3 regions of the Stenotrophomonas sp. 10L48 genome follow, and region 3 is predicted to be linked to each of the others. Evidence: predicted binding sites of a transcription regulator. Region 3 holds the regulator's gene; each other region holds the start of a gene.
The links. The regulator FliA, encoded in region 3, starts transcription of late flagellar genes. The targets are predictions, from matches to a motif close to TAAAGTTTNNCNNNCNNNGGCCGATAA.

Region 1 (10,599 bases), on a different contig from region 3:
GACGTCGGCGTTGTGCTCCATGCCGGCGACCAGGCGCACGATGCTGTCACCGGTCATCAGGCTGTCGGCATCCAGGATCAGCATCTGCGGGTAGGCACCGCCGAAACGGCGTACCCAGTCGGCGATGTTGCCGGCCTTGCGCGCGCTGTTGTCGCCACGGCGGCGATAGAACAGTCGCGCACGCCCATCGGGCACCAGCTCGCGCAGTTCGGCGAACACCTGTTCTTCGGCCCGCGCGATGTCCTCGCGACGGGTATCGCTGAGCACGAAGAAATCAAACCGCTGCAACTGGCCGGTGGCCGCCACCGATTCGTAGATCGCGCGCAGGCCGGCCAGCAGCCGGCGCGGGTCTTCGTTGTAGGTGGGCATCAGCAGCGCGGTGCGGCTGTGCACGGTGGGCAGCGGCTTGTCCGGATCGATGCCCAGGCGGTAGCCCCGGTCGAACACGGCCGTCAGGAAGCCGGCCACCGCACTGGCAAAGGACAGCGCGATCCAGGCGAACAGGCCGACGAACAGCACCAGCAGGCAGGCCTCCAGCACGCTGATGCCGTTGCCGGACAGCACCCGCCACATCATCCGGGTGGCCACGGCGGTCATCGCCACGGTGCCGCCGAGGATGTACAGGCGACGCAGGCCGATCATGCGTGGCGAGGTGCGATGGCGCCGGACCTTCAGCGAGCCTTGCCGGAGCGTCTGTTCGGGCATCAGCAGCGGTGCTTCGGCCGGCAGCAGGGCCCAGCCCGCGTCGGGACCGGCCGTGACCGGTTCCGTGTCGATGGTTTCACTCCCCATGGCCGCCTACTCCCTGCAGGCCGCAGGACCAGCCGTCCCGGCCAGGCTGCATGCACCAAGGTTCCTGGCCCGCATTCCCGGCGTCCGCACTTGTCCTGTCTGCCACGGCGTCATGCCGCGCAGTCGCTGTCTGTCACTACCAGAACCCACACGATCTCCAACGGGGCGGAATCGAAAAATGCGGCCCAGTCTATGGCCCCGAATGTAAGCCGGGTGCGAAGGTCTACGCCGGGAAATCTCCCCATTCAGCAGTCAGCAGGCGAACCGTCGCGCGCGGCCGGGGAATGTCGATTCATCCCGGGAAGTACTGGATCGTAACAAACGAGAACGGTTATCATTCCGTTAACCAGGCAGGTCACCGCGCTCCGCGCACCGGACCCACCCAGCTGCGCCGGACCTTCCGCGCGCTCGACGACCCAGGGAAGGGGTGGCTGCCTGCTGTCTGCGTGCGCCTGCCGCTTCCACCGGGTCTCTCCTCTCCCTTGGAAGCCGTCATGTCCCCTCTCCGTTCCGCGCGCCTGTCGCGCACCCGCCTGGCCAGCGCCCTGGCCGCCGCCTGCCTGCTGGCCCTGCCTGCCCTCGCCGCCGCTGAAGCCAGCGCCGATGCCTCGACCAAGGACCTGGATACCGTGGTGGTCACCGCCTCGGGCAACCAGCAGTGGATCAAGGATGCCCCGGCCAGCATCAGCGTGATCAGCCGCGAAGACATCGAACGCCAGCCGGTGCACGACCTGGCCACCCTGCTCAGCCGTATTCCGGGCGTGACCGGTGGGCTCAGCGCCGCCGGTGAGCAGTCCAAGATCAAGCTGCGCGGCATGCCGTCCAACTACACGCTGGTACTGGTGGACGGCAAGCGCATGGGCAGCTCGGCCTCGACCAACTATCGCCCCGACCTGGGCCGCCAGGACCTGAACTGGATTTCCCCCGACCAGATCGAGCGCATCGAAGTGGTGCGCGGTCCGATGTCCTCGCTGTATGGCTCGGATGCGATGGGCGGGGTGATCAACATCATCACCAAGCGCATCGGTGACAGCTGGAACGGCAGCGCGACCCACAGCTACACCCGGCCGCAGGATGGCGACCGTGGCGACACCCAGCAGATCGGCGCGACCTTCTCCGGACCGCTGGGCGAGCGCTTCGGCCTGCGCATCGGTGCCAACAGCATGCGCCGCGACTCGGACCGCTCCAACGGCGGCGTGTATGGCAACGCCTACGCCGGCGAGAAGGACCGCAATGTCGACGCGCTGCTGCAGTGGAAGCTGAGCGAGGCACAGGAAGTGTCACTGGAAGCTGGCCACGGTGTGCAGCAGGCCTTCATCGCCCAGGCGCTGGAAAAGCAGGACGAAGGCGCCTGGGGTGCCAGTGAGCTCAAGCGCAGTTCGCTGGCGCTGAACCACGACGGCAAGTGGGATTTCGGTACTTCCAAGCTCAGCGCGTACTGGACCGAGTACAAGAACGACATCGGCGCCACCGGTCGCTCCGAGGCAACCGATACGATCATCGAAGGCAGCCTGAGCACGCCCTTCACCCTGGGCGTGGACCACCAGTTCGCGGTGGGCGGCCAGTGGAAGCGCCAGGAGTTGACCAACACCGACACCATCGGCCAGGCGCCGGTGGACTATGCCGGCAACCCGGTGGTCGGCTCCAGCCTGGAAGTGGACACCTGGGCGCTGTTCGTCGAAGACGAGCTGAAGCTGCACCGTACCCTGGCACTGACCCTGGGCGCGCGCCTGGACCACCATGAACAGTTCGGCAGCCATGTCAGTCCGCGTGCCTACCTGGTCTGGCACCCGAGCGAGCAGTGGACGATCCGTGGCGGCGTGTCCAAGGGCTTCCGCGCGCCGAGCCTGACCGAGAATTCGCCCAGCGCGGCGACCCAGTCCGGTGGCCGCGGCTGCACCTCGCTGATCCCGCTGGGCTATACCCGCGGCGGTTGCTACATGGCCGGCAACCCGGACCTGGACCCGGAAACCAGCACCAACCGCGAGATCGGCATCAGCTTCGACAACGCCCTGGTCGACGCCGGCCTGACCTACTTCCATACCGACTTCAGGAACAAGATCGAGTATGAAGCGCTGGGCTTCTTCAACGGCTACTGGTGGACGCGCATGAGCAACGTGCAGCGCGCGCGCACCAGCGGCATGGAAGGCAACCTCAACTTCCGCTTCGGCGATCACTGGCGCTGGCGCACGTCGGCGACCTGGATGAAGGAAGCCAAGAACCTGACCACTGGCCGCAACCTGATCGACACCCCGGAGTTCTCAGGCTATTCGTCGCTGGACTGGACCCCGAACACCACGTTCTTCAGCAGCCTGTCGGCGCAGTACACCGGCAAGCAGACCGGCGTGGTCAATACCTTCCTGAAGGCCTATACGCTGTATGACCTGACCGCTGCATGGAACGTCAATGAGGTGCTGACCCTGCGTGGCGGCGTCAGCAACCTGGCCGACAAGAAGCTGTACGCCGACGGCTCTACCGACTACTTCGTCGCCGGCCGCAGCTACTTCCTCAGCATGACCGCGCGCTTCTGATGCGCACTGCGATCGCGCTGGCAGCAGGCCAGCGCGATCGCCGCTGGTTTCCCAGGCTCAGTCGTTTTCCAGCACGGCCGGCGCAGCGTCGCGGCTGGCAGCGATGCGTGCACGGTCCATCGCCACCGCCAGTTGCTGGCGGGCGAGCAGTTGTTGTGCCTGCACCACTTCGGGTGTCGGCAGGAGCACCGGTCCGGGTGCGTTTTCCGGTGTAGCTGGTGTGGTCATGCAACCTCCATGGACATACCGCTGCCACCCGCAAACAGCCGGGGTAGCAGCGGAACTGCGCACCCTATCCTAAAAACAAGGCGGATGGGTGACGGTGCGGCACCGGGACGCAAGCCCTTTGCCGTAGGAACGTCACATTTTTGACGCTCCAAGCTGGTTTGCTGAATGTGACTCACTTATCATGAAAACGTTTTCCTAACAGGGAAGTCCCTACACATGAACACCGTTGACCTGACCCGCTTCAGCCCGAAGTGGCAGTTCCGCTTCAACTTCTTCCAGCAGCACGGCGCTCCCAAGGAGCCCGGCTTCAAGCAGGCCTGGAAGGCGCTGTCCTTCGGCGACCGCCTGAAGATCAACCTGAACTTCTTCGCCTTCTTCTTCGGCGCGATCTATCTGTTCATCCTGGGCATGTGGCGCAAGGCGCTGGTGGTGATCGGCATCAACATCGTGCTGATCGCGGTCAGCCTGGTGCTGCCGGACATCGTGGCCCGCGCACTGTTCATTGCAATGAACTTCCTGGTCGCCTCGAGCACCAACTACAGCTACTACCTGGAACAGGTGAAGGGCAACACCAGCTGGAACCCCTTCGAAGGCATGTTCTAAGCCCAGCGCACCACGTATGCAGTGGCACATCGACGCCCGGCCTTGGCCGGGCGTCGTCGTTCATGCCCCGGCTCAGGCGGCGCGCAACGCGGCAGCCGGCCGGGTGTCGGCCTGCAGGCGGAAGCGGGACACCGCCACCGCCAGCTGCTCGGCCTGTTCTTCCATCGCCCGCGCCGCAGCGGTGGCTTCTTCCACCAGCGCAGCATTCTGCTGGGTGGTCTCGTCCATCTGCACCACAGTCTGGTTGACCTGCTCGATACCGGCCGACTGCTCGCGCGAGGCGGCCGAGATCTCGGCCATGATCTCGTTGACCCGGCCGACCTGGCCGACGATCTCCTGCATCGTGCGGCCCGCACCGTGCACCAGCTGCGCGCCGGCGCCGACATGGCCGACCGAAGCGTCGATCAGCTCCTTGATCTCCTTGGCCGCGCCCGCCGAGCGCTGTGCCAGCGCGCGCACTTCGCTGGCGACCACCGCAAAGCCACGGCCCTGTTCACCGGCGCGCGCCGCTTCCACCGCTGCGTTCAGGGCCAGGATGTTGGTCTGGAAAGCGATGCCGTCGATCACCGAGATGATCTCGGCGATGCGCTGCGAAGAGGTCTCGATCTGCTCCATGGTCTGCACCACCTGGCTGACCACCTGCCCGCCTTCGCTGGCAACGCCTGCGGCCGAGGCCGCCAGCTTGTTGGCCTGCAGGGCATGATCGGCGTTCTGGCGCACGGTGGAGGTCAGTTCCTCCATCGACGCGGCGGTCTCTTCCAGGTTGGCCGCCTGCTGCTCGGTACGGCGTGACAGGTCGCTGTTGCCCGACGCGATCTCGCCTGCGGCCAGGCGGATGCTGGCCGCAGACTGCTGGATCTGGCCGACGATCTGGGTCAACTGCTGCACGGTGCTGTTGGCATCGTCGCGCATCACCGCGAACACGCCGTGGAAGTCACCCTCCATCCGTGTACTCAGGTCACCGGCGGCGATGGCGCGCAGCAGCGTCGACAGCGCAGCCAGGTTCTGGTCGCTGACCTGCATCATGGTGTTGAGCGTTTCCACCATGCGGCGGAAGTCATGCTCGAAGCGCTGGGTATCGCCACGCACGGCGAAATCACCTGCCGCCGCCGCAGCGGCCAGCTGCTGGATCTGTTCGTTGATCGCCGCCAGGTTGGTCTTGGTGGTTGCCATGGCAGCGGTGAATATCGCCTTTTCGCCCGGCAGTGCCTCCATGTCCACGCTCAGGTCACCCACCGCGTAGCGCTGCATCACCTCGACCAGGCGTTGGGTGACCGCATTGCTGTCGGCCACCAGCTGGTTGCTGTCGGCCACCATGCGGCCATATTCGCCCGGGAACACCGAGGCATCCATGCGGTAGCTGATTTCACCGGCATCATGGCGGCGCGCCATCTCCGCCTGTGCGGCCATCACTGCCTGCAGCTGGCCACGCATGCCCTGCATGGCGTCCAGCAGGCGGCCCACTTCATCGTTGCCCAGCGCCGGCATGGCGGTATCCAGCTTGCCCGCAGCCACGTCGCCGGCGATGCGCACCGCCTGCGCCAGCGGTCGCACGGCCAGGCGCTGCAGCAGCAGGTAGACACCGCCACTGAGCACCAGCGCAGCCACCACACCCACCAGCAGGATGATCCACAGCAGCTCGCGGGCCTGCGCGATGATCACCGCATGCGGCACCACCACGCCCAGCGCGAAACGCTGCGGCGCGTCACCCACCTGCAGCGGCACGTACAGGCGGACGTTGCCGGCAGCGTCGGGCTCGAACGCTTCGTACGTCTTGTCGGCGGCGATCTGCGCCAGCATGCCGAGGGTGGCGGCATCGGTACGCGGCTTGCCGATCTCGGCAGCATCGGCCGAGGCCAGCACCACGCCCTTCGGCGACAGCAGTTCGACGCGGCCGGCGCCCATCGGCGTCAGCGTGGCCAGGTGCTTCTGCAGCGCGTCCAGCGAGAAGTCGACGGTGAAGACACCGAGGAAGGTGCCGTTCTCGACGATCGGCGTGCTCAGCGTGCTCATCAGCACCTGCTTGCCGCCGATGTCGTAGGCATACGGTTCGCTGACCAGCGGCAGCTTGTCGCGGCTGGGCACCATGTACCAGTTGCCCGAGCCGCTGGGCGTCTCGGTGTAGTCGGTCATCGTCGACTGCTGCGGCTTGCCGTCCTGCCAGGCCCAGTAGCTCATGTAGCGGCCGGTGGCGTCGTGCGCCTCGCTGTTGACGAACTCGGCGTCCTTGCCGTCGAAGGCATTGGCCTCCCACATGGTGCTCTTGCCCAGCCATTCCGGGTGCGCGTGCAGCTGCTCGCCGATGACATTGGCCAGGCTGGCGCGATCAGGGGCATCACCGCGCGCACGCTGGGCCAGCACGGTTTCCACCATCGCATCGTTGCTGGCAAAGGCCGTACCCAGGTCGGCAGCCACCTGCCGCGCCTCGGCACGGGCTTCGCTGGCCATGGTCTGCCGCGAGGACGACACCAGCGCCGAACTGGCCTGGTGATAGATCAGGAACGCGGTCGCGCCGAAGCACAGCAACGCGATCACCGCGGTGCCCAGCATCAGCTTGTGGGCGATGCTGCCGGGGCGACGGGCAGCGACGGAACGGGAAGAAGACATGGGAGGATCCGCAGGCAGTTCAGGTCGACCGGTGCCACCAGGGCACCGCGCAGATGCGCGATCCGTCGCGCGGGCCGCCTGCCCGCCGGATCGGAACCCGGCGCGGGAAGGCGCGCACCGGGTTAGCGGCCATGGCCGGGCGAGGTTGAGGCTCGCCGCACGCACAAAACCTGAACCCGCTCAGCTGCGGCCGTCGACCCAGGCCTGTGCTGCTCGCCTGTGCTATTCGGCGACGCGGTCGCGGATCCACTCCGCACGGGGCAGGACCTCGATGCTGCCCGCGGCGTACTGCTGCAGCACGTCCTCCGGACCGAAACGTGGCTGCCAGCCCAGCGCTGCACGCATCCGGCTGCTGTCATAGACCCGATCGATGCTGAGCGGCAGTGGCCAGCCACGGCGCTCGAACTCGGCCAGCAGCTGCGGTGCGCGGCGCGCCAGCACCTGGCGCGGATCGGCGGCCAGCTGCAGGCAGTCCTCGCGCCGGAAGGGCGTCGGCGCACAGGCGAGGTAACGCTGGAAGGCCGCGCCTTCATCGTGCAGCAGCGCGGCATGCGCGCTGGCCACGTCGCGCGCGTCGATACCACGGTGCAGGCGGAACATCGCCATGCGGTCAGGCGGCTCGGGGAAGCAACGTGCCATCCGCAGCACGCGCACGGTGAACGTTGCGCTGGCCGCCGCTTCGGCCAACGCTTCGGCCTGCAGCTTGGTGCGGTGGTAGATCGTGCGCGGCAGCGGCTCGGTGTCCTCGTCGATCCAACGGCAGCCGCCGGACACCACGGCATGGCCGTACAACGCCGTGGTACTGGTCAGCACGAAGCGCTGCACGCCGGCCTCGCGCGCCAGTTGCAGCAGGTTCGCGGTGGCCTCCACGTTGATCTGCTGGAACACCGCGTCAGGCACCAGGCCCACGTGCGGGGCGTGCAGGGCCGCGGTATGGATCACCGCGTCGACCCCCTGCACGGCACGTTCCAGCGCCCGGCGATCGGTGACATCGGCAATGACGCGCGTGGTGGCGAACGGACTGCGATCCAGCCCCACCACCTCATTGGCAGCGGCCAGCGCGCCGAAGATCGCCCGCCCTATCCGCCCGGAACTTCCGGTCAACAGAATCTTCATTGAATCCATTCACTCGACAGCGCCCGGGACCTACCGGGATGGCTTGATTCTAGGCATGCACGATGGCGTCGGCGATAGCAGACGATGACATTGTGCATGCCATCCACCTCCGGCCAACCGCTCGGACTCTCCCTTGCCAGGGCGCCACGGGTGGCTGCCGTGACGACCGGTTGCAGAGCCCGGCGCTTCCTGCACGGTAACCGGTCGTCAAACGCGTGCGCAGGCCATGTGAGCCTCGTACAGCCCACTTCGACCTGTCTTTAGCCTGCACTGTGCAACATGGGACCGTCACTGATGGCAGCGACCCATGTTCACACCGGAGACCGGTAATGACCAACTTACGCAATGGCAACAGCAATCGTGGCTTTGCCTCGATGGACGAAGACAAACAGCGCGCGATCGCGGCCAAAGGGGGACGTGCTGCCCACGCATCCGGCAATGCGCACCAGTTCAGCCCGGCCGAGGCCCGGGTGGCGGGCCGGAAGGGCGGTGAAGCGATCAGCCAGGACCGCCAACACATGGCCGCGATCGGCCGTGAGGGCGGCCATGCGCGGCACGCCAGCAGCCGCCAGCAACAGCAACAGCAACAGGACATGCCCGACAAACCTGACAGCGGTCAACAACGTTGACATGCTGCGGTCACTGCGCCGCGTACCGGCGGTGCGGCCGACGTCGATCAGCACTCAGCACTGCCAGCACAGTGGAAAGCGCCGCTGAGCTGGCGCGCGCTGGCTAGGTGTGGGCGAGGATGTTCAACAGGCGCCCGAACGGGTCGCGCACGTAGAAGCGACGTACACCCCATGGCTCTTCGGCCGGGCCATATTCAAGCGCAATGTCCGCGTGTCGCAGGCGTTCGAGCACGTCGTCCAGATCATCCACCTCGATCGAAAGATCCGGCACCGGGGTACCCGATCCGCCTTCGCTGGCAACGCTGAGCTGTGCCAGCGCAGTGCCCTGCCCACCGTAGGTGACGATCCAGCCGTGGTCCATCACGATGTCCATGCCGAGGATGTCGCCGTAGAATGCGGCCGCCTGCGCAGGATCGGCACTGGCGATGTTGGCGACGACACGTTTGACGGCCATGTTGCGGCTCCAGACGATCAGGACCGCGGACTTCGTGCCTGCGGCCAGGTGAAAAGGGGCCCCTGGATCGGGCCCCCCATTGCGAACGGTATGCAGGCCTCAGACGGCGCCACACCTGTCCATGACACAGCGATCGTATTCGAACTGGCACTCCATGGCATCACCGCCGCCGGAAACGCAGGCCTGGTAGGCCTTCCAGCACGGGAAGTCGCACGGCTGGACCGGACCGGCCACCGCCACCGAACCGGTACACGCGAGTGCAAACACTGCAGCAACGATCGCTTTCCTGATGGCTCGCATCGATATCACTCCCTGATAGGCCTGGTGACTCCAGGCCGCATCACCCTACCCGCGTGTGCGGGATAGGAAGTGGAGGCGTGGGCGCAGTTACCGTCGCAGCATCACCAGGCCACCCAGGCTCAACGACGGCAGCAGCAGCCCAAAGGCCACCAGCGGCCAGACCGTATCGCCCGGCAGCAGCAGCGTCGCCAGCGTGCCAAGCGTTGCCACGATCAGGCTCTGCACGGCGTAGTACAGCGCCACTGCCGTGCCGGAGGCATCGGCAAAATCGCGCAGCGCACCGTTGGCCGCCACCGCAGCCACCATCACGATGCCGATGGCCACCAACCACATCGGCAACACGACACTGGCAAAGGATGGCGGCAGCATCGCCGTCATCGCCATGACCAGCGCGCCGCCGATCATCACCATCAGCCCACGCAGGAAGCTGCCGCCAATGCCCCATCGCCCGATGAACCAGGAAGCGAAGCGCGAGGTGACGATCATCACCAGCGCCACCGTCGCGAAGGCCAGGCTGAAGCCCATCGGCGAATAGCCGGCCCTCCCCATCAGCACCCGCGGGGCGATCGAGAAAAACACGAAGAACGTGCCCATCGCCGCACTGAATCCCAATGCATGAGCCCAGAAGCCGGCATTGCCGAGGATGCGCGCGAAGGCTGGCGATGCGTGGACATGCTGCGGTGGCCGTGTCTCCTGCCAGCCGCGGCATGCGCGTACACCCGCCAGCAGTCCCAGCACACCCAGTGCGATGAAAATGGCCCGCCAGCCCAGCGTATAGGCGATCAATGCGCCGAGGATCGGACCGAGCGCCGGCACGAACGCCAACATCGAGGAAAACAAGCCATAGAGCGTGGCGCCCTCGGCCGTGTCGGCATACACGTCGCGCACCGTGGCGAAGGTGGCCACCAGTGCGGCCGACGCCCCAATCGCCTGCACGCCGCGCCACGCAAGGAATGCCGCACCACCGCTGCACGCGGCCAGCGCGAACGACGCCAGCGTGAACAACAGCGCGCCCATCAGCAGCACCGGCCGTCGCCCGATCCGGTCCGACAGCGGGCCGAAGATCAGCTGGCCCAGCCCCAGCACGAGCATGTACAGGCTCAGCGTCAACTGGATGAGGGCCGGCGACGTGCCGAGTGCCTGCGGCATGGCCGATACGACCGGCAGGTAGATATCCATGGCCAGCGAAGCCAGGAGGTCGAAGGGAGCCATCAATGCGATGGCGCCCGGCAGGGAATGGGCCCAGCGAAGGGCTTTTCGATCAGACATGGGGAAACATCCGCTCAGGAGGGAATCCGGCGGTGATCAACCCAGTGCGTGGAAATCGCAGGACAAGATC
Region 2 (10,599 bases), on a different contig from region 3:
CGGGCGTGGTTCGGCATCGGCGGCATCCAGCGGCAGGAGACGAGCGATGCTAACCGTCCACGGACGCCATCGGTGTGCGCGAACGGGCGGATCAGGCCCGGCCGCCTTCCCCCTTGAGCTTGCGCACGCGGGTATCGGCGGCGCGCACGGGCTGGCCGTCACGGCCATGGGGTTGCATGTAGGGCAGTGGCCGGCGGCTGCTGGATTCGATCAGTTGCGAGTGCGCTTCGCCAGCAGCGAAGCAATGCCGTTCTCCCCATTGGCGCAGGGCCACCAGCAGCGGAAACAGGTCCTGGCCGGCCGCGGTCAGCACATAGTCGTGGTAGGCGCTGCCATCGGCGGCGGGCTGCTGCACCAGCAGCCCCGCCTCGACCAGGCGCCGCAGGCGGTCGCTGAGGATGTTGCGCGCCGCGCCCAGGCTGCGCTGGAAATCGCCAAAGCGACTGACGCCATCGAAGGCATCGCGGATGACCAGCAACGCCCAGCGGTCGCCGAGCAGATCGGCGCTGCGGGCCACGGGGCAGGGGCTGTTGGCGTGCATGGCGGACTCCCTCGATTGTGGTTGCAGTTTAAAACCAGTGGCGCTACCGTGCACCTGGTTTCAAAATGCAACCACACTGATGATGCCTTCGCTGTCCCGCCCCGTGTTGGGCCTGCTCGCCATTGCTGCCGGTGCCAGCGTGGCCAATGTCTATTTCGCGCAGCCGTTGCTGGAGCGCCTGGCCCGCGATTTCGCCCTGGATGCCGCCGTGGCCGGTGCAGTGCTGGCTGCCACCCAGGCCGGCAGCGTGCTGGCCCTGCTCGGGCTGCTGCCGTTGGCCGACCGTGGCGACCGCCGTCGACTGCTGCGGGTGCAACTGCTGGCGCTGGTGGTGGCGCTGCTATGGCTGGCCGCCGCCCGCAGTACCGCGTGGTTGCTGTCGGGCATGCTGCTGGCGGGTCTGCTGGGTACCGCGCTCACCCAGGGACTGATCGCCTACGCCGCCAACCTCGCTGCACCGGAGCAACGCGGGCGGGTGGTCGGCATGGTCCAGGGCGGCGTGTTCATCGGCCTGCTGTCGGCACGCGTGGTCTCAGGTGCGGTAGCCGCCGTAGCGGGATGGCGCGCGGTGTACCTGCTGTCGGCATTGCTGATGGCGGCGCTGGCACTGCTGCTGTGGCGGCGCCTGCCGCACGTGCCGGTGCCCGCAATGCCGCCGTCGTGGCGCAACCTGCTGCGTTCGATGGCCGATATGCTGCGGCAGGATCGCGCGCTGCGCGAACGCGGGCCGCTGGCATTGTTCCTGTTTGCCGGTCTCAACGTGTTCTGGGCCGCGGTGCCACTGCCGTTGTCGGCGCCGCCGTTGAACTGGTCGACCGCCGCCATCGGCGCGCTGGGCCTGGCCGGCATCATCGGCGCACTACTGGCAGCGCGGGTCGGGCACTGGATGGATCGTGGCCTTGCCCACCGGGTGAGCCTGGGGGCGCTGCTGCTGATGCTGGTCGCCTGGCTGCCGTTGCTGGGCCTGCCGTACTCGCTGGCCCTGTTGCTGCTGGGCGTAGTGGTGCTGGATCTGGGCGGGCAGGCGTTGCATGTGTCCAACCAGGCCCTGCTGCTGCGTGCACCGGCCGAACAGCATGGACGCCTGGTGGCGCTGTACATGATGTTCTATGCCGTGGGCAGCGGTGTGGGGGCTGCGGCAGGCACCTGGACGCAGGCGCGCCATGGGTGGCCGGCGGTGTGCGCGCTGGGCGCGGGCATCGCGCTGCTGGCACTGACGTGGTGGGCGACGTGGCGCATACCGCGCAAGGACGCTGCGTAGCGTCGAGACCGTCCGGCGCCACGTCACGCGCGCTGCAGGCTCAACGTTGCAGCGCGCGTCGTCCCGGAGCTTCCGGCAGTGCGTCGTCGGCCACCACCACCCGGTTGCGGCCCTGTCGCTTGGCGGCATACATCGCCGCGTCGGCGCGCGCCATCAGCCGCTCGTAATCGGGATGCCCATCGTGTCCGGCCACGCCGATGCTCGCGGTCAGCGCCAGCGTCTGTCCGTTGGGCAGGGTGATCGGCGACTGTGCGATCTGCCGGCGCAGGCTTTCGGCGATCACCTCCGCCTGTGACTCGCTTGCCGCCACCAGCACCACCACGAACTCCTCGCCGCCGTAGCGGAACAGGTAGTCGCTGCCTCGGGTCTGCTGGCCGAGCAGGGCTGCGACGTGCTGCAGCGCGCGGTCGCCGGCGTCATGACCGTGGCCATCGTTGATCGCCTTGAAATGGTCCAGGTCCAGCAGCAACAACGAGAACGGCGTGTGGTTGCGCGTGGACAACTCGATCTCACGACGTAGCACGGTCGGCAGGAAGCGCCGGTTGAGCAGGTTGGTCAACGCATCGCTGCCCGCATCCAGTTCACCGATGCGTTCGAACAGCAAGGTCATCAGGTTGCGGATGGTGGCCAGGTCTTCGCGGATCATCGGCAGGGCGGTCAGCCGCCGTGCCGGATCTTCATCGGTGGCGCGCTGCAGGCGGTTGTCGATGCGGGCCATCAGCTGGCCCACCTGCTGCGTCTCGCTGCTTTCGCCGAAGCTGGGAATGCCCTTGTGGGTGAACCACAGGCCGAATTCCGAGCTCGCCAGACTGGCGTTGTCGGCACCGGTCGCATGGCCGGCGAGGGTGTACAGCAGGCTGTTTTCCCAATCCAGCAGCAGGGCGCGCTGGCGCTCGCGCTCGGTGCTGACGTTCTGCACCAGCGAGAACAGCCGGTACGCCGCATCGGTGCGCGAAGAGCGCTCACGGGCGTGCGTATAGGCCAGCGTCATGCCTTCCATGGCGATGTCCATGATCGCGCTGAGGCAATCGATGGCGGCGAAGGCGGTGTCGTTGTCAGCGGCATCGGCGCGCAGGCGGATGAACAGCTCGTGCTTGAGTACGCGCGCACCGCGGGCCACCAGGTCCACCGGAATACCGACCCGTGCGTGCACATCGCCGATCACCCGTTGTGCGGCGACGGTAGCGGCAATGCCATCCGCATCGGTGGTCAGCAGCTGGGCCAGCCAACGCTGCATCGCCGGTTGCAGGCGCTGCTTGACCTGTTCGTGGGACAGGAAGCGGCGCGCACGCGTGTCCTGCAGCAGCACTTCGTAGAAGCGCTGCGCCAGCGTCGGCGGTGCATCGGCGGCCACGGCATGCAGCAGCGCGGCGGCGGCGGGGCCGGCCAGCAGCAGACACTGCTGCCAGGCCTGAGCCAGCGGTTGGCTGGCTTCGTCCAGTTGGGGTGTATCCACGTCGATCTCTAACGGCGCACAACAGACCACGGTATCGGCCGCAGCTGTCGACGGTTGATGGCAGGGAAGCCGGCCAGTTTAAGCGCCATGCAGGCCGAAAAACGCGGATGAAGCACATGCCGGCCGATGCCGCAATGCGTTGACGCATTTGAGAATCACTCGCATTTATGAAAAAATGATGGCAGGAACCGGCATGCGGGCATCCCGCAGTGATCGTTCCGCCTCCCCCGTCGCCGCCTCGTGCCCTATGCCAGAGGCTTCCGTTGCCCTGCCAGAAGGTTCAGAACATGCCTGCAAACACTCTTTCACCGCGCCCGCTGGCGCTTGCCATCGCTGCGCTGCTGGCCACCGCTGCCGTCACCGCCCATGCGGAAACCGATGCCACCGATATCGACACCGTGCATGTCACTGCCTCGCAGATCGCGCGGCAGGCGCTGGGCACTTCCACCATTACCGCCGAGGACATCGCCAAGCGGCCGCCGGTCAACGACATCGCCGAACTGCTGCGGACGATGCCCGGTGTCAATCTGACCGGCAACAGTGCATCGGGCCAGTACGGCAACAACCGGCAGATCGATCTGCGCGGCATGGGGCCGGAAAACACCCTGATCCTGATCGACGGCAAGCGCGTGGGTGCACGCGACGCGGTGCGCATGGGCCGCAGTGGCGAGCGCAACACGCGCGGCGATACCAACTGGGTGCCGGCGGAAATGATCGAACGCATCGAAGTGCTGCGCGGCCCGGCAGCGGCACGCTATGGCTCGGGTGCCTCCGGTGGCGTGGTCAACATCATCACCAAGCGCCCGACCGGCGACCTGACCGGTGCGGTTGACCTGTACGGCCTGGTACCCGAACACAGTGCCGAGGGCGGCAGCGAACGCCTCGGCCTGCAGCTGAGCGGGCCGATGACCGACACGCTGTCGTTCCGGTTGTACGGCAACCTCAACAAGACCGATGCCGATTCGCTGGATCTCAACCGCGACTTCGCCACCGGTGCCAATGCGGTACCGCCAGCGGGCCGCGAAGGCGTCAAGAACCGCGACGTCAACGCGCTGCTGCGTTGGGACGTGACCGCCAACCAGGTGGTCGAGTTCGAGGCCGGTACCAGCCGCCAGGGCAACATCTATGCCGGCGATCGTGCGGTCAGTACCACTGGTACCTCCACCGGTGTCGACCTGGCCGCGCTGGCCGAGCAGCAGGCCGAGACCAACCGCATGTATCGCACCACCGGCGCGATCACCCATCGCGGACGCTGGGGCGATGTCAGCTCGCGGCTGACGGCAGCGGTGGAAGGGGTGAACAATTCGCGCATCAACGAAGGCCTGGCCGGCGGTCCGGAAGGCAGCTTCAATGGCGCCGACTGGTCGACCTCGCGCCTGCGCAACTACCAGCTGGACGGCGAGGTCAGCTTCCCGACCACCCTCGGCGGCGCGGAGAACGTGTGGACGCTGGGCTTCGAGTACCTCGACAGCCGACTGACCGATCCCTATTCGATGAGCCAGTCCAGCAGCAGCGGTGGCGGCATTCCGGGCCTTTCGGCCGATCGTGCACGCGGCAAGTCCGAGGCACAGACCACCGCCGTCTACGTGGAAGACAACATCTATCTCGGTGAACGCTGGATCGTGACCCCGGGCCTGCGTTTCGACCATCACAGCCAGTTCGGCAACAACACCAGTCCGAGCCTCAACGCGCAGTTCCGGCTCAACAGTGACTGGGTGGTCAAGGGCGGCATCGCACGCGCGTTCAAGGCGCCGAACCTGTACCAGTCCAACCCGGACTATCTGTATTACACCCGTGGCAACGGCTGCCCGAACGCGTTGCCGAGCCTGGGCGCCGGCTGCTACATGCAGGGCAATGCGGATCTCAGGGCAGAGACCAGCCTGAACAAGGAACTGGGCGTGGAGTGGGCACCGCAGAGCGGCTGGCAGGCCTCGTTGACCTATTTCCACAATGACTACAAGGACAAGATCCAGGCCGGTTACACCCAGATCGGCCTGACGGCCGACCGCAAGGGCCGCATCTTCCGCTGGGAGAACGCACCCAAGGCCATCGTGCAGGGGCTCGAGGGCAACCTGGTGATCCCGCTGCTGGGCGAGCAGGGTGACCGCCTGAAGTGGAGCAACAACTTCACCTACATGGTGGAGAACGAAAACAAGAGCACCGGCCAGCCGCTGTCGGTGATTCCCAAGTACACCGTCAACACCATGCTGGACTGGCAGGCCACCGAGCAGCTGTCGCTGCTGCTGACCGGCACCTTCTACGGCAAGCAGGAACCGGCCACGGCCAACATCAACAACGATCCGCGCTGCACCGCCAACTGCGATGCGTCCACCGTGCTGCAGACCCGCGGCGCGTACAACGTCTGGGGCGTGAGCGCGCGCTACAAGGTGACCGACACGGTCAGCGTGGGCTTCGGCGTCAACAACCTGGCCGACAAGCGCCTGTTCCGCGAGGCCAACAGCAGTGACGCCGGTGCGGCGACCTACAACGAACCCGGCCGCGCGTACTGGGCCAGTCTGCGTTTCGGCTTCTGATCCGATGAGCGCTGCGCCGGGAGGGTTCCGGCGCAGCCTGATGGCTTACTTTACCTGGCGGCAATCGCGAAGGTGGACACCACCGGTGTCCATCTTGTCGACCACGCCGTCCAGCTTCACCCAGTCGTTCTCGCGCAGGGTGGCGCCCAGCGCCATCTGATCCGGGGCCAACGCACAGTGAACGGTGAAATTGGCATTGTTGTTGTCGTTCGACTGGCGCCCGCCGATGCCACCGATGCCCTTCATCTTGGTGACCAGATAGCCCACCTCGATGGTGTTTGTAAAGCGGTTGGGCTGGGCGGTGTAGACCTGGCCATCGATGATGAAACGACGGCCGAAATACTTGACCAGCAACGGCTGGTACATTGCTTCCGTGTCGGGCGGGGTGCTGGAGCCGGAGAACAGCGCCTTGAGCGGTGCGGTATTGATTTCCCGCTGCAGCCGCTTGGAGTCCTTGCCCATTTCGGTGGACATGCCGACCGCGGTGGCCTGGATCGGCTTGTCGAAGCCACTGGAGACACGCACGGCTTCGGCGATCGCCTCGCCCTCGGGGCCGGTCTTGAGCTTGTCCAGCCAGCCACACAGCGCGCTGCGTGCGTCCTCTTCCTTGGCGGTCTGCCCCCGTGACAGTTTGGTGCCGACCGCCACGTTGCCGCCATTGGAGGCGGTGATGACGCTGACCAGCGGCACCTTCGTGTCGGTCTGCAGCACGTACATCTGGCCTTCCGTCTCGGTGATGACGTCACCGCTGACGAAATTGTTGCCCTCATCAAGTGCCGCCTTGCGCAGCTGGCCCAGCGCACTGCGCGGCTTCAGGCCGGGAAGAGTGACCTCGGAGGTAAAGAACTGGCCATTGCGGGGGTCACCTACCGAGCGGAAATTCTGCTGGCAGGTCTTGGCCGAGGCGCTTGCGGCCATGCCCAGCGTACAGGCCACGGCGACGGCGACCCAGGGAGTCTTGGTAGTCCACATGTTCCGAATTCCTTGTGCTTGTGTGTCCATTGCGGGCAGCCACGCCGAGGCGATACGGCTGCCCGTCCCCGTCCAGAGGGGATGCGGCCATCATAGTGTGGCCCGGCACGGGCGCAAGCCGCAGCGACCCGCGTCGCGGATTCTGCAATGTTATAAACACCGTGATAGTTTCCCGACACCCGCCGGCGTAGCCTGACTCCCATCGCCAAGGAGCTGTTGCCATGGGTCACGACCACGATCACCTGCCATCCGAGATCCGCCACGAGAAACCCTTGTGGTGGGCGCTCGGCCTGACCTCCACCTTCCTTGTCGTGGAGGTGGTCGGTGCGTTCTGGACCAACAGTCTGGCACTGCTGTCCGATGCCGCGCACATGGCTACCGACACCCTGGCGCTGATGATCGCGCTGGTGGCCGTGCGGCTGAGCCGGCGCCCGCCGGATGCGCGCCGCACCTACGGTTATGCACGTCTTGAAGCACTGGGCGCGATGATCAACGGCGCAATGCTGTTCGTGGTTGCCGGCTACATCCTGTGGGAAGCCATCGGTCGCTTCCGCCAACCGCAGGAGATCGCCTCCACCGGCATGCTGGTGATTGCAGCGGTCGGCCTGGTGATCAACATGATCTCCATGCGCCTGCTGCAGGCCGGCAGCGGCGAGAGCCTCAACGTGAAGGGCGCCTACCTGGAAGTGTGGGCCGACATGCTCGGCTCGGTGGCGGTGATCGCCGGCGCGCTGTTGATCCAATGGACCGGATGGAAGCCGATCGACCCGATCCTGGCCGTTCTGATCGGTTTGTGGGTGCTGCCGCGCACGTATGTGCTGATGCGCGAGGCCATCAACGTGCTGCTGGAAGGCGTGCCCAAGGGCATGGACGTGGCCAGGGTCCGCGACCGCCTGTCCGACCACGACGCAGTGCTGGACGTGCATGACCTGCACGTGTGGGCGCTGGCGTCCAGCACGCCGGCACTGACCGCGCACATCGTGATGCGCGAAGGCGACGACGCCGACCGCCTGCGGCGCGAACTCGGTGATCGCCTGCACGATGATTTCGGTATCGAACACGTGACCTTGCAGATCGAAGCCGACCACTGCGGCGAAGCCTGTGGCCAGCCGTCGGCGACGAGGGACGACGATCACGCCGGGCACGATCATGCAGCTGCCGATGCGCAGGGCCATCGCGGTCACGTGCATCGCTGAAGCGGGTGTGGCGGCCGGTGCCCGGCGCTACCTCTGTTCGTCGCGCCGCGAGGCCAGCCGATCCGCCAGCCGGGTCGGCTCGGGCAGGCGATAGCCGCGCAGCGTGCGCTGTACCCAGGCCAGCGCGGTATCGGCACTGACCCGATGCCCGCCGGCGACGAACAGCGGCTTGCAGCGAAGCTTGCTGCGCAACACCCAGCCGAGCTGCTCGCCGCCGTCCAGCAACGGCGTGTGCGCGCCGGCCTCAGGGTCGGGCTCGATGAAGCGGCCCACCAGCTTCGATTTGGCCACGCCGATGCTCGGCAGGTCGGTCACCACGCCCAGGTGTGCGGCAATGCCCAGCCGGCGCGGATGGCTGATGCCATGGCCATCGACGAACACCAGGTCCGGTGCGCGCGGCAGCAACGCCAACGCAGCCAGCAGCGCCGGCAGTTCGCGGAAGCTGAGCAGGCCCGGGATATAGGGCATCACGGTGGGGATGCGGGCGATTTCCTGCGCCACCGGCTGCAGGGTGTCCGCGTCGAGCAACACGGCCGCAGCGCGGGTGATCGCGCCGTCTTCCTCGAAGCCGACATCCAGCCCGGCCAGCCAGCGCACGGTAGCGGGCAGCCGGTCCTGCCGCTGCACGCGGGTCGCCAGCTGCTTCTGCTGTTCGCGGGCGGCGCTGACGCTGCCTTCCCAGCGCCCGGGGTCGATCAGTGTATTCATCGGCCACAGGATGACATCCACACCGCCACGGCGCGGTGAGCGGGCGCCGGGGCTACAATGGCCGCCTGCCTTTCCTCGCGTTGGAGACCCTGCAGTGACCCGTAAACTCGTACTGTTGCGCCATGGCCAGAGCCAGTGGAACCTGGACAACCGCTTCACCGGCTGGGTCGATGTCGATCTGACCGAGCAGGGGCGCCGGGAAGCGGCTGCCGCCGGCCGCCTGATGCGCGAGGAAGGCCTGCAGTTCGACGTCGCCCACACCTCCGTGCTCAAGCGCGCCATCCACACCCTGCAGGGTGCGTTGGCCGAGCTGGAGCAGGACTGGCTGCCGGTGAACAAGTCCTGGCGCCTCAACGAGCGCCACTACGGTGGCCTGCAGGGCCTGGACAAGGCCGAGACCGCCGCCAAGCATGGCGAGGACCAGGTCAAGGTGTGGCGCCGTTCGTACGACATCCCGCCGCCGGCGATGGACCTGGAAGATCCGGGCCACCCGATCCACGACCGCCGCTATGCCGGGCTGGATCGCAACGCGCTGCCGGGCACCGAATCGCTGGCCACGACGCTCGACCGCGTGCTGCCGTACTGGCACGACGCCATCGCGCCGCAGTTGAAGGATGGCAGGACCGTGCTGGTCACCGCCCACGGCAACTCGCTGCGCGCGCTGTACAAGTACCTCAACAACGTCTCGCGCGAGGAAATCCTCGAGCTGAACATCCCGACCGGCATTCCGCTGCTGTTCGAGTTGAACGACGACCTCACCGTGAAGTCGTTCCGTTACCTGGGTGACCCGGAAGCGGCACGCAAGGCCGCCGAAGCCGTGGCCAACCAGGGCAAGGCCAAGTAAGAACGAAGGGCCGGCGCAAGCCGGCCTTTCTAAGACTTGGAGTTTCAAGACCGAAGAAGCTAGTCAAAACGGAATATCATCGTCTTCAATGAAGCGGGTGCTGGGACGAATGGGTTCTCTGCGGGTAACAAGAAGATCCTTGTGAAGCTTCATCCATTGGATGCCTTCAGGAGTTATTTGGTAGTGCTTGACGGGGTATGTTTGCCCGTTTGAATCCTCCTCAACAAGGCTCCGGGAAATTAGGAAACTCTTTTCGGTCAGTGTCGCGACGCCGAGGGCGATGCCCACCTCAGTTAAGCCGGCGCTTGAGAGCTTTCTATCCAGTTCCCAGTGGCTGATGCTTCCGATTTCGGTGGGCCAGAATGCAAACGCCAAGGACAAGACCGCGATCTCATTTGCATCAAGGTCTGTGTTGTTCGCGATGTTGGGATTCAACGTTGGCGCAAGCTGTGATCGTTGCTCGTTGCGCAATTCGTGTTGAATGAGTTTGACAAGATTGGCTTCCAGTTCTTCGTAGCCGCTTCTGGAGTCAGTTCGGTAAAAGACAACAGGTCGATGTTGAACATCAAAAGGAAGCCTGGGGCGCTTTCCTTTTTCACAGAGTATGACAACAGGTCGATTGAGGGCTAGTGCGTAACCGAGTTCTAGCCAGACGTTGGGGTTGTCTTCGGAAACTTCGGCGATACAGGTGGATGCGCTGGCGATTGCGCTTTCAATTTTTTCAATTATCGGATTTAGACCAAGGATTTCATCTGCTCTTTGAGGCTCCACTTCTGCAAGAAGAAGTGCCGGGCGTATGGTCTCTCTATATCTTCGGTCGTAGACGTTCCCATCGAAAGTCTGAATCACAAAGCAGGTCGGTTTTGCCTGTTGCATGTGAGGTTCTCTTGGGTGATCCAATTTATTGACCGGTCGCCGCTAGCTCTTCCGTCTGTGGCGATGTCGTCTTCGGTTTGTTCGTTATTCCGAAGGGAATGTGTACAGATGGTGCGGCTTGGCTTGCTGCGGCAAGGTGCAGTGATTGATCGTCGAAAAATATATGAGGCTTGAGGACTTCGAGGATCAAGCGTTTTTCAATTCCACCCAA
Region 3 (10,599 bases):
GCACCCGTAACGGAACGAATCTTGCACGCACTCCGGCATCCCCTGCTGCAGTGCCTGTGATGTCCGAGAACGAATCCGCCGGCGAAAAAACCGAACAACCGACAGAAAAACGCCTGCGCGACGCCCGCGAACAGGGCAACCTGCCGCGCTCGCGTGAACTGGGCACGGCCGCCGTGTTCGGCGCCGGGGTGATCGCGGTGATGGCCATGAGCGGCTCGATGGCCAGCGGCGCCAGCGCCTGGATGCGCCATGCGCTCAGCCCCGAACAGAGCCTGCGCCAGCACCCGAAGGCGCTGTTCGGCCACTTCGGCGACCTGCTGCTGCAGCTGATGTGGGTGATCGCCCCGCTGGTGCTGGTCTGCCTGCTGGCCAGTTTCCTGGCGCCGGTGGTGATGGGCGGCCTGCGCTGGTCGGCCAAGGCGATGATGCCTGACATCAACCGCATGAACCCGATGAGCGGGCTCAAGCGCCTGTACGGCCCCGAAGCCATCGCCGAGTTCATCAAGTCGCTGCTGCGGGTGGCCTTCGTCGGCGTCGCCGCCGGCATGGTGGTCTGGACCAGCTTCAACACCCTGCGCGGGCTGATCCACCAGCCGCTGGAAACGGCCATCGGCGACGGACTGGGCTTCACCCTGCGGCTGCTGCTGGCCACCGCCGGGGCGATGCTGGTGCTGGCCGCCATCGACGCGCCGTACCAGCGCTGGAACTGGATGCGCAAGCTGAAGATGACCCGCGAGGAGCTGCGCCGGGAGATGAAGGAAAGCGAAGGCAGCCCGGAAGTGAAGGGCCGCATCCGCCAGCTGCAGCAGCAGATGGCCAACCGCCGGATGATGGAGGCGGTCCCCACTGCCGACGTGGTGGTGGTCAACCCCACCCACTACGCGGTGGCCCTGAAGTACGAAGGCGGGGCCATGAATGCCCCCACCGTGGTCGCCCTGGGCGTGGATGAAACCGCCCTGCGCATCCGTGAAGTGGCCGACGGCAACAAGGTCGCCATCGTCTCTGCCCCGCCTTTGGCACGCGCCTTGTATCGGGAAGGCCAACTCGGCAAGGAAATCCCCGTGAGACTGTATTCAGCCGTCGCCCAGGTCCTCTCTTACGTCTACCAGCTGCGCAGCTGGCGGACCGGCCCGATGCCGTCCACGCCGCACATCCAGGTTGATGAGTTCGGCAACGGGGGCCGTCCATGAGCGCCCAGGCATCCAGCTTCAATACCCGCCGCGCGCTTGAAATGATCCGCCAGGGCCTTGGCGCACCGCTGATCGTGCTCGCCCTGCTGGCCATGGTCGTGGTGCCGCTGGCCGCGCCGGTGCTCGATGCGCTGTTCACCTTCAACATCGCCATCTCGCTGATGGTGCTGCTGGCGGTGGTCTACGTGAAGCGCCCGCTGGACTTCACCATCTTCCCGATCGTGCTGCTGATCACCACCATGCTGCGGCTGGCGCTGAACGTGGCCTCCACCCGCGTGATCCTGCTCAACGGCCAGAACGGCCACGAAGCGGCCGGCAAGGTGATCGCCGCATTCGGTGAGTTCGTGATCGGCGGCAACTACGCCGTCGGCATCGTGGTGTTCGCGATCCTGACCATCATCAATTTCGTGGTCATCACCAAGGGCGCCGGCCGCGTCTCGGAAGTGACCGCGCGCTTCATCCTCGACGCCATGCCCGGCAAGCAGATGGCGATCGACGCCGACCTCAACGCCGGTTTGCTGACGCGCGAGGAAGCCAAGCTGCGCCGCGAGGAAGTACGCGAGGAAGCCGACTTCTACGGTGCGATGGACGGTGCCAGCAAGTTCATCCGCGGCGACGCGATCGCCGGCATCCTGATCCTGTTCATCAACATGCTGGGCGGCCTGGCCGTGGGCGTGCTGCAGCATGGCATGCCCTTCGGCGATGCCGCCGCCACCTACACCCTGCTGTCGATCGGTGACGGTCTGGTGGCGCAGCTGCCGGCGCTGCTGGTCTCCAGCGCGGTGGCGATGCTGGTTACCCGTGCCTCGCGCTCGCAGGACATGGCGCAGGCGATGACCGGCCAGGTGTTTGGCCAGTACCGTGCGCTGGCCATCACCGCCGGCATCCTCGGCGTGGTCGGCCTGGTGCCGGGCATGCCCAACGTCGCTTTCCTGACGCTGGCGGCCATCCTCGGCTTCATCGCCTGGAAGGTGTACCGCAAGGGCCTGGTGCCGGCGCAGGCCGACACCGCTGCAGGCGACGCCAACGCACTGAACGCGCTGGGCCGCCCCGCTGCCCCCGCACCTACTGCGGAACTGAGCTGGGACGAGCTGCGCCCGGTCGATCCGCTGGGCCTGGAAGTGGGCTATCGATTGATTTCGCTGGTGGACAGCAACCAGGGCGGCGAGCTGATGCCGCGCATCAAGGGCGTGCGCCGCAAGCTGACCCAGGACGTCGGCTTCCTGATTCCCTCGGTCCACATCCGCGACAACCTGGAACTGCCGGCCAACGGCTACCGGGTACTGGTGCACGGCGTGCCGGTGGCCACTGCCGAGATCCATCCCGACCGCGAACTGGCGCTGGACCCGGGCAGTGCCCTCGGTCCGCTGGAAGGCATCGCCGGCAAGGACCCGGCCTTCGGACTGGACGCGACCTGGATCCAGCCACACCAGCGCGCCCAGGCCGAAACCCTGGGCTATACCGTGGTCGACCCGGCCACGGTGGTGGCCACCCACCTTTCGCACCTGATCCGCGAGCACGCACCGGAACTGCTCGGCCACGAGGAAGTGCAGCACCTGCTGGCCAACCTGGCCAAGAGCGCGCCCAAGCTCGTCGAAGATCTGACGCCGAAGGCGCTGCCGCTGTCGGCGGTGGTGCGCGTGCTGCAGAACCTGCTGGTCGAGCGCATTCCGATCCGCCAGCTGCGCAAGATCGCCGAAGCACTGGTCGAACACGCCCCGCACAGCCAGGACCCGGCCACGCTGACCGCCGCCGTGCGCACCGCACTGGGCCGCTTCATCGTGCAGGAGATCGCCGGAATGTCGGCGGAGCTGCCGGTGTTCACCCTCAACCCGCAATTGGAACGTGTCTTGCAGGAGTCCACGCAGGGCAACGGCGCCGCGCTGGAACCCGGACTCGCTGAGCGACTGCACCAGAGCCTGGCCGAATGTGTCAGCAAGCAGGAAGCCCGCAACGAGCCCGCGGTGGTGCTGGTACCTGGCCCGGTGCGAGCCGCGCTGGCCCGCCTGGTCCGCCACAGCGTTCCGTCGCTGTCGGTCCTGGCCTACAGCGAGGTGCCGGAGGACAAGCGCCTGAAGCTGGTCGGAACGATCAGCTGACGCCGCCCTGCAACGCGCCAGAAAACAGACACCACTTTCAAACACCCGCAACAGACAGATTCCAAGGGGAACCCGAACCGTGCAGACCACCGACCATCCGCGTTCTCCGACCGCCACTCCGCCGACTTCGTCCCGTGACCACAGCATGAAAATCAAACGATTCGTCGCCGCCGACATGCGCTCGGCCATGAACCTGGTGCGCAAGGAACATGGTCCTGATGCCGTGATCCTGTCCAACCGCCGGATCGAGGAAGGCATCGAGATCGTGGCCGCCGCCAACTACGATGAGAGCGCCGTGCAGCGCGCCCTGGAAGCGTCGCGCCGCGACGTGGCACCGCCGCCCGCGCCGAAGCCGCGCAGCGCCGCCGACGCAGTGATCGCCGCGGTCACCCGCCGTCGCAGCGGCACCCCGGCACCGGAGCCGGTGGCCGCCACCACCTCGGCCGTTGCCGCCCTCGCCCGCGCCGCCGTCGGCGCGACCGGCCGCACCCTGGACAGCGCCGACGAGATCGTGCCGACGCGTGGCAGCACCGGTTTCGCCGCCACCCTGGCGCGCGCCGCCGTCAATGAATCGACGCTGCCGGAACAGATCTTCGCCCCGTTCGCCGACGCCATCGTGGCGCCCTCACCCTCGCCTGCGGCAGCCGCGCCGGTGAACCGCGCCCGCTTCCAGATCGACCCGCCGCTGGAAGACAGCGCGCAGCTGCCGGCAGTGACGCCGCCGCCGTTGCCGGTTGCCCTCCAGGCCACCACGGCACCCGAAGACCAAGCCTCACACGCGCAGGTTGCCGTGCAGCCGACCGAGGCTGCACCGGCACCGATGCCGGCGCTGGCGCCAGCACCCGCGCTGACCCTGGTCGCCGATGACGCCGAGATCCGCCACCTGCGCCAGGAAGTGGCCGGCATGCGCCAGGTGATCGAGCGCGAGATGAACCGCTTCACCGACGAGCGCCTGCGCGGCAGCCCGGTGCGTGCCACCGCGCTGGACCTGATGGACGAGTACGGCTTCGATGCCGGCATCGCCCGCGACGTGGCCATGCAGATCCCGCTTGAAACCGAAGCGCATCGCGGCCGCGGCCTGATGCTGGGGCTGATCTCGCGCAAGCTGCCGATCGCCCCGGTCGATCCGCTGGAGGAAGGCGGTGTGATCGCCCTGGTCGGCCCGACCGGCGCCGGCAAGACCACCACCATCGCCAAGCTGGCCTCGCGCTTCGCCGAAGCCCATGCCGCCCGCGACGTCGCCCTGGTCACCACCGATACGATGCGCATCGGCGCCCGCGAACAGCTGTACGGCTACGGCCGCCAGCTCGGCATCGCCGTGCACGAGGCCAACAGCGGCACCGACCTGGACCAGCTGCTGGAACGCCTGAAGGACTACAAGCTGGTGCTGATCGACACCGCCGGCCTGGGCCCGCGCGACCGTGCGCTGGCCGCCCAGCTGCAGTGGCTGCGCGCCGCCCGCCAGGTCCGCACCCTGCTGGTACTGCCGGCCAACACCAGCTTCGGCGACATGGACGAGGTGGTCCGCCGCTTCGGCGCGGCCAACCTGCAGGGCCTGGTGCTGAGCAAGCTGGACGAGACCGGCCGCTTCGGCAACGCCCTGTCGGTGGCGGTGGACCACAAGCTGCCGATCACCTGGGTGACCGATGGCCAGGACGTCCCGGACGACCTGCACCGGGCCAGTGCAGCCAATCTTGTACTTCGCCTTGAAGATTTGCGCCGCGCGGCCGATATGCCCTGCAACCCGGAGTTGAACCATGCCGTCGCGTGAGTACGCCAAGCTGACCACCACCTTCCCGCTGACGGCGACCCGCAGCGAGCCGCTCGGCCCTGTGCGCACGATTGCCGTGACCGGCGGCAAGGGCGGCGTCGGCAAGACCAACGTATCGGCCAACCTGGCCGTGGCGCTTGCGGGAATGGGCAAACGCACCCTGTTGCTGGACGCCGACCTGGGCCTGGCCAACATCGACGTGATCCTGGGCCTGAGCCCCACCAACACCCTGGCCGACCTGGTCGCTGGCCGCTGCAGCCTGGATGACGTGATCATCGAAGGCCCGAACGGCGTGCTGGTGGTACCGGCTGCGTCCGGCCGCCGGCACATGGCCGAGCTGGCCCCGGCCGAGCATGTCGGCCTGGTCAACGTGTTCTCCGAGCTGGAGCGCGAGCTGGACATCATGGTGGTGGACACCGCCGCCGGCATCACCGATGGCGTGCTGACCTTCTGCCAGGCCGCGCAGGACACCGTGGTGGTGGTCTGCGATGAACCGGCCTCGATCACCGACGCCTATGCGCTGATCAAGGTGCTGTCGCGCGAACGTGGCGTGGACCGCATCCAGGTGGTGGCCAACATGGTGCGCGACCCCAACGAAGGCCGCGTGCTGTACGAGAAGCTGACCCGCGTCTGCGAGAAATTCCTCGCCGATGTCTCGCTGAACTACCTGGGCTGCGTGCCGCAGGACGACTGGCTGCGCCTGTCGGTGCAGCGCCAGCAGCCGGTGGTGAAGGCCTATCCGTCCAGCCCGTCGGCACTGGCGATCACCGAGATCGCCCGCCGCACCGCCCGCTGGCAGGCACCGACCGAGCCGCGCGGCGGCGTCGAGTTCTTCCTCGAACGCATCATCAAGCAGCGTGGGGTGGCCGCATGAAAGGCGCCGCCCAGTACAGAGAGGTCCAGCGCACGGCGGCCAACGAGGTCATCGCCCAGCACTCAGACCTGGTGCGGCGCATCGCCCACCATCTGGCCGCACGCCTGCCGGCCAGCGTTGAGGTGGACGACCTGATCCAGGCCGGCATGATGGGCCTGATCGAAGCCTCGCGCAGCTACGACGCCGACCAGGGTGCTTCGTTCGAGACCTACGCCTCGATCCGCATCCGCGGTTCGATGATCGATGAGATCCGTCGTGGCGACTGGGTACCGCGTTCGGTACACCGCCGTGCACGTGACGCTGCGGCCACCATCCGCCGCCTGGAGCAGAGCACCGGCCGCGCCGCCAGTGCCACCGAAGTGGCCGCCGCGATGGAGATGCCGCTGCCCGAGTACCTGCGCCTGATGGAGGACGCCTCGCGCGGCCAGGTACTGAGCCTGGAGTCGCGCATTGAAGACCAGGGCGAGCTGGACACCGTCGCCCAGGGCGGCCCGACCCCGCAGCAGGTACTGGAACGTGGCGAGTTCGGCCGCGAGCTGGGCAATGCCATCGGCCACCTGCCCGAGCGCGAACAGCTGGTGCTGTCGCTCTACTACGAGCAGGAACTGAACCTGAAAGAGATCGGCGCAGTGCTCGGCGTGAGCGAGTCGCGGGTCTGCCAGATCCACGGCCAGGCGGTCCTGCGCCTGCGTGGCCGACTGAAGATTTTCGAGGCGGCCGACGCCGGCCTCGAGAGCTGATCAACAAAGGAACTCTGCTTTGAACAAGAACATGCGCATCCTGATCGTCGACGACTTCTCGACCATGCGTCGTATCGTCAAGAACCTGCTGGGCGATCTGGGCTTCACCAATACCGCCGAAGCCGAGGACGGGCATGCCGCGCTGTCGCTGCTGCAGAGCCAGCCGTTCGACTTCGTGGTCACCGACTGGAACATGCCGGTGATGACCGGCATCGAACTGCTCAAGGCCATCCGCGCCGATGCCAAACTGAAGACCCTGCCGGTGCTGATGGTGACTGCCGAAGCCAAGCGCGAGCAGATCATCGAAGCGGCGCAGAACGGCGTGAACGGTTACATCATCAAGCCGTTCACCGCACAGACGCTGGAAGAGAAGCTCGGCAAGATCTTCGAACGCCTGGCGGCCAGCGCTTGATGGATACCACGGTCGACAAGAGCGCCCTCGCCCTGCGCCTGCAGGAAGCCCTGGATGCACTGGAATCCGGCGACGAGGCGGCATGGCGCCAGCGCATCGACGGCCTGGTCGCGCTGCGCACCCAGCCGATGATGAGCGGCCTTTCGCGGCTGGCCCGCGAGCTGGGCCAGGCGCTGGGCGAACTGCCGACCGTGCCCGATGAAGCCGGCGAGCTGGACGATGCCTGCGCGCGCCTGGACCACGTGGTGGCGATGACCGAACAGGCCACCCACCGCACCCTGGACCTGGCCGAAGAGTGCCGCAGCCTGACCGAACAGCTGCGCGCCGACGGCCTGCAGCCGGGCCAGGACGTGCAGCTCGACCGCATCCGCCACAACCTCACCGAGATCGCCCTGACCCAGAGCTACCAGGACCTGACCGGGCAGATCATCCGTCGCGTGGTGGGCATCGTCCGCCGCGTGCACGAAGGCTTCGGCGCGCTCGGTCTGCCGCCGGAACAGCATCGCACCGATCCGGAACTGGCTGGGCCGGCACTGAAGGGACTGGACCGCCATGCGGTCTCGCAGAACGACGCCGACGACCTGTTGTCGGATCTGGGGCTGTAACCATGGGCGCAGTAGCCGACGACATCACTGCCGATTTCATCATCGAGGCCCAGGAGATCCTGGATCGCCTCGGCGAACAGCTGGTGTCGCTGGAACAGGCACCGCAGGACAATGAACAGCTCAACGCGGTGTTCCGTGGCTACCACACGCTGAAGGGCGGCGCAGGTTTCCTCGGCATCACCGCAATGGTCGAGCTGTGCCACGCCGCCGAGGAAGCGCTGGGCGCCGCACGCGCCGGCCAGGCCGTCCTGCAGGCGCATCACTTCGATGCCGCCCAGCAGTCACTGGACTACCTGCAGTCGATGCTTGACGCGGTGTCTTCGGGCACCGAGCCGGGCTTTGCCCCGCCCGAACTGGTCGCCCAGTTCGACGTGCATGGCGGCGGCGCTACCGCGCCTGCGGCCGCGACGCCGGGTGCGGGCGGCGGCGACTTGATCACCGACGACGAATTCGAGGCCCTGCTCGACCAGCTGCATGGCGGCAAGGCGCCGACAACCGTGGCGGCGGCGAAGAAGGCCGACGACATGATCAGCGAGGACGAGTTCGAGGCATTGCTCGACCAGCTGCATGGCGGCGCCGCCCCGGGCAGCAACACCACCGCAGCGGCTGTTGCGGTACCGGCACCGCGACCGGCGCCCTCGCCGGCCCCGCCCGCTGCCAAGCCCGCACCCAACAAGCCTGTCGCCGAAGCCGAACACACCGTGCGCGTGGACACCAAGCGCCTGGATGCCATCGTCAACCTGATCGGCGAACTGGTGCTGTCACGAAACCGGTTGAAGACGCTGCGCGCGCGCCTGCGCGATGAAGAGCTGGACCGCGCCGTGTCCACGCTGGATATCGCCACCGCGCGCCTGCAGTCGGCGGTGATGCGCACCCGCATGCAGCCGGTCGGCAAGGTGTTCTCGCGCTTCCCGAAGGTGGCGCGCGACGTTGCGCGTTCGCTGAAGAAGGAAGTGGACCTGGAACTGATCGGCGCCGAAACCGAGCTCGACCGCAACCTGGTCGAAGCGCTGGCCGACCCGCTGGTGCACCTGGTCCGCAACGCCATCGACCATGGCGTGGAAATGCCTGACCTGCGCGAAGCGCAGGGCAAACCGCGGATGGGTCACGTGCGCCTGTCGGCACAGCAGGAAGGCGACTACGTCAGCATCGAAGTGCAGGACGATGGCGCCGGCATCGATCCGGAAAAACTGCGCGCCAAGGCGCGCGAGAAGGGCCTGATCGATCCGGAAGCCGCCGCCCGCCTGAGCAGCGAGGAATGCCTGCACCTGGTGTTCCTGCCAGGGTTCTCGACCAAGCAGCAGGTCACCGACATTTCCGGCCGCGGCGTCGGCATGGACGTGGTGCAGTCGCGCATCCGTGAGCTGAGCGGGCAGATCCAGATCCAGTCGGAACTGGGCCGCGGCAGCCGTTTCATGATCCGCGTACCGCTGACCCTGGCGATCCTGCCGACCCTGCTGGTGCAGGCCGGCGAAGACGTCTACGCACTGCCGCTGGCCCGTGTGATGGAAGTGCTGCATGCGCCGCGCACCTCGTTGGGCTGGTTCGACGGCCGCGCCGTGCTCGACCGCCGCTCGCACACGCTGGCGCTGGTCGACCTGCGGCAATGGCTGGATGTGACGCCGGCCACCTCGCCCCTGCTGACCATCGTCGTGCTGCAGGCCGGTGAAGCACGCTTCGGGCTGGTGGTGGACCAGGTGCGCGGGCGTGAGGAAGTGGTCATCAAGCCACTGCCCAAGGCCCTGCGCGGCCTGCGTGGTTATGCCGGTGCAACCCTGATCGGCGATGGTCGCATGGCGCTGATCCTGGACGTGGACGGGCTGCGCTGAAGCCCGCCGGGCATGGCCCGGCGCTACCGGAAACGGCCCCGCAGGGTAGCGCCGGGCCATGCCCGGCGACCCGAAAACTGTGACTACCGTCTGTACACGACCTACCGGTGTCTCAAGTCCCATTCATACAAGCCGATACCGGACCCATGGATAGACTCAGCCTCATTGGACTTTTCCTCGCCCTGGCCTCGCTGGTCGGTGGCAGCATCCTCAAGGGCGCCGGCCTGGCGTCGTTGTGGTCGCCTGCGGCGTTCGTGATCGTCATCGTCGGCACCATCGCCGCCATCCTGCTGCACACCTCGCCAGCGGTGTTCAAGCACGCCTTCAAGATCGTGCGCTGGGTCGTGCGGCCGCCGCACAGCGACCGTCGCGAACTGATCCAGCAGATCGTGGAATGGAGCAACATCGCCCGCCGCCAGGGCCTGCTCGGCCTGGAATCGCAGGTGGAAGCGCAGCAGGACCCGTTCCTGCGCAAGGGCCTGCAGCTGCTGGTGGACGGCGTTGAACCCGAATCGATCCGGCACATGCTGGAGATCGAACTGGGCAGCCAGGAGCACCAGGACCAGGCCGCCGCCAAGGTGTTTGAAAGCATGGGCATCTATGCGCCCACGCTGGGCATCATCGGCGCCGTGCTCGGCCTGATCGCGGTAATGAAGAACCTCGCCGACCCGAGCAAGCTCGGCCACGGCATCGCCGCCGCGTTCACCGCCACCATCTACGGCATCGCCTCGGCCAACCTGCTGTTCCTGCCCATCGCCGCCAAGCTGAAGGGCGTCATCGCCCATTCCAGCCGCGACCGCGAAATGGTCATCGAAGGCCTGATCTCGATTGCCCAGGGCGAGAACCCGCGCAACATCGAAACCAACCTCTCCGGCTTCCTGCACTGACATGGCCCGCCGCAAGCACCACGAAGAGCACGCCAATCACGAGGCATGGGCCATCCCCTATGCCGACCTGATGACGCTGCTGCTCGCCTTCTTCGTGGTCATGTACGCGATCTCCTCGGTCAACGAGGGCAAGTACCGGATCATGGCCGACGCCCTCACCGATGCCTTCGGTGGTGCGCCGCGCACCATCAA

Region 1: a site for FliA is predicted at 6,884-6,910, ahead of AC1DCU_RS17575 (methyl-accepting chemotaxis protein). Genes of this name have one in related genera too.
Region 2: a site for FliA is predicted at 3,290-3,316, ahead of AC1DCU_RS11400 (GGDEF domain-containing protein). Genes of this name have one in related genera too.

What each region holds. Positions count from the first base shown of each region.
Region 1 covers NZ_JBFTIX010000012.1:3,747-14,345, forward strand. Annotated here, with positions in the region: gene mdoH (glucans biosynthesis glucosyltransferase MdoH) at 1-792, opposite strand, end outside; gene AC1DCU_RS17560 (TonB-dependent receptor domain-containing protein) at 1,287-3,323, shown strand; gene AC1DCU_RS17565 (hypothetical protein) at 3,381-3,551, opposite strand; gene AC1DCU_RS17570 (DUF2628 domain-containing protein) at 3,768-4,154, shown strand; gene AC1DCU_RS17575 (methyl-accepting chemotaxis protein) at 4,227-6,761, opposite strand; gene AC1DCU_RS17580 (NAD-dependent epimerase/dehydratase family protein) at 6,984-7,877, opposite strand; gene AC1DCU_RS17585 (KGG domain-containing protein) at 8,207-8,506, shown strand; gene AC1DCU_RS17590 (VOC family protein) at 8,610-8,960, opposite strand; gene AC1DCU_RS17595 (hypothetical protein) at 9,060-9,260, opposite strand; gene cml (CmlA/FloR family chloramphenicol efflux MFS transporter) at 9,348-10,529, opposite strand.
Region 2 covers NZ_JBFTIX010000005.1:460,390-470,988, forward strand. Annotated here, with positions in the region: gene AC1DCU_RS11385 (metallophosphoesterase) at 1-17, opposite strand, end outside; gene AC1DCU_RS11390 (winged helix-turn-helix transcriptional regulator) at 92-541, opposite strand; gene AC1DCU_RS11395 (MFS transporter) at 621-1,802, shown strand; gene AC1DCU_RS11400 (GGDEF domain-containing protein) at 1,843-3,258, opposite strand; gene AC1DCU_RS11405 (TonB-dependent siderophore receptor) at 3,546-5,792, shown strand; gene AC1DCU_RS11410 (hypothetical protein) at 5,838-6,764, opposite strand; gene AC1DCU_RS11415 (cation diffusion facilitator family transporter) at 6,986-7,960, shown strand; gene nfi (deoxyribonuclease V) at 7,988-8,668, opposite strand; gene gpmA (2,3-diphosphoglycerate-dependent phosphoglycerate mutase) at 8,763-9,512, shown strand; gene AC1DCU_RS11430 (hypothetical protein) at 9,576-10,388, opposite strand; gene AC1DCU_RS11435 (5'-nucleotidase) at 10,414-10,599, opposite strand, start outside.
Region 3 covers NZ_JBFTIX010000020.1:22,432-33,030, forward strand. Annotated here, with positions in the region: gene flhB (flagellar biosynthesis protein FlhB) at 60-1,190, shown strand; gene flhA (flagellar biosynthesis protein FlhA) at 1,187-3,289, shown strand; gene flhF (flagellar biosynthesis GTPase FlhF) at 3,435-5,060, shown strand; gene AC1DCU_RS20790 (MinD/ParA family ATP-binding protein) at 5,047-5,934, shown strand; gene AC1DCU_RS20795 (RNA polymerase sigma factor FliA) at 5,931-6,674, shown strand; gene cheY (chemotaxis response regulator CheY) at 6,694-7,086, shown strand; gene AC1DCU_RS20805 (protein phosphatase CheZ) at 7,086-7,691, shown strand; gene AC1DCU_RS20810 (chemotaxis protein CheA) at 7,694-9,520, shown strand; gene AC1DCU_RS20815 (flagellar motor protein) at 9,667-10,407, shown strand; gene motD (flagellar motor protein MotD) at 10,409-10,599, shown strand, end outside.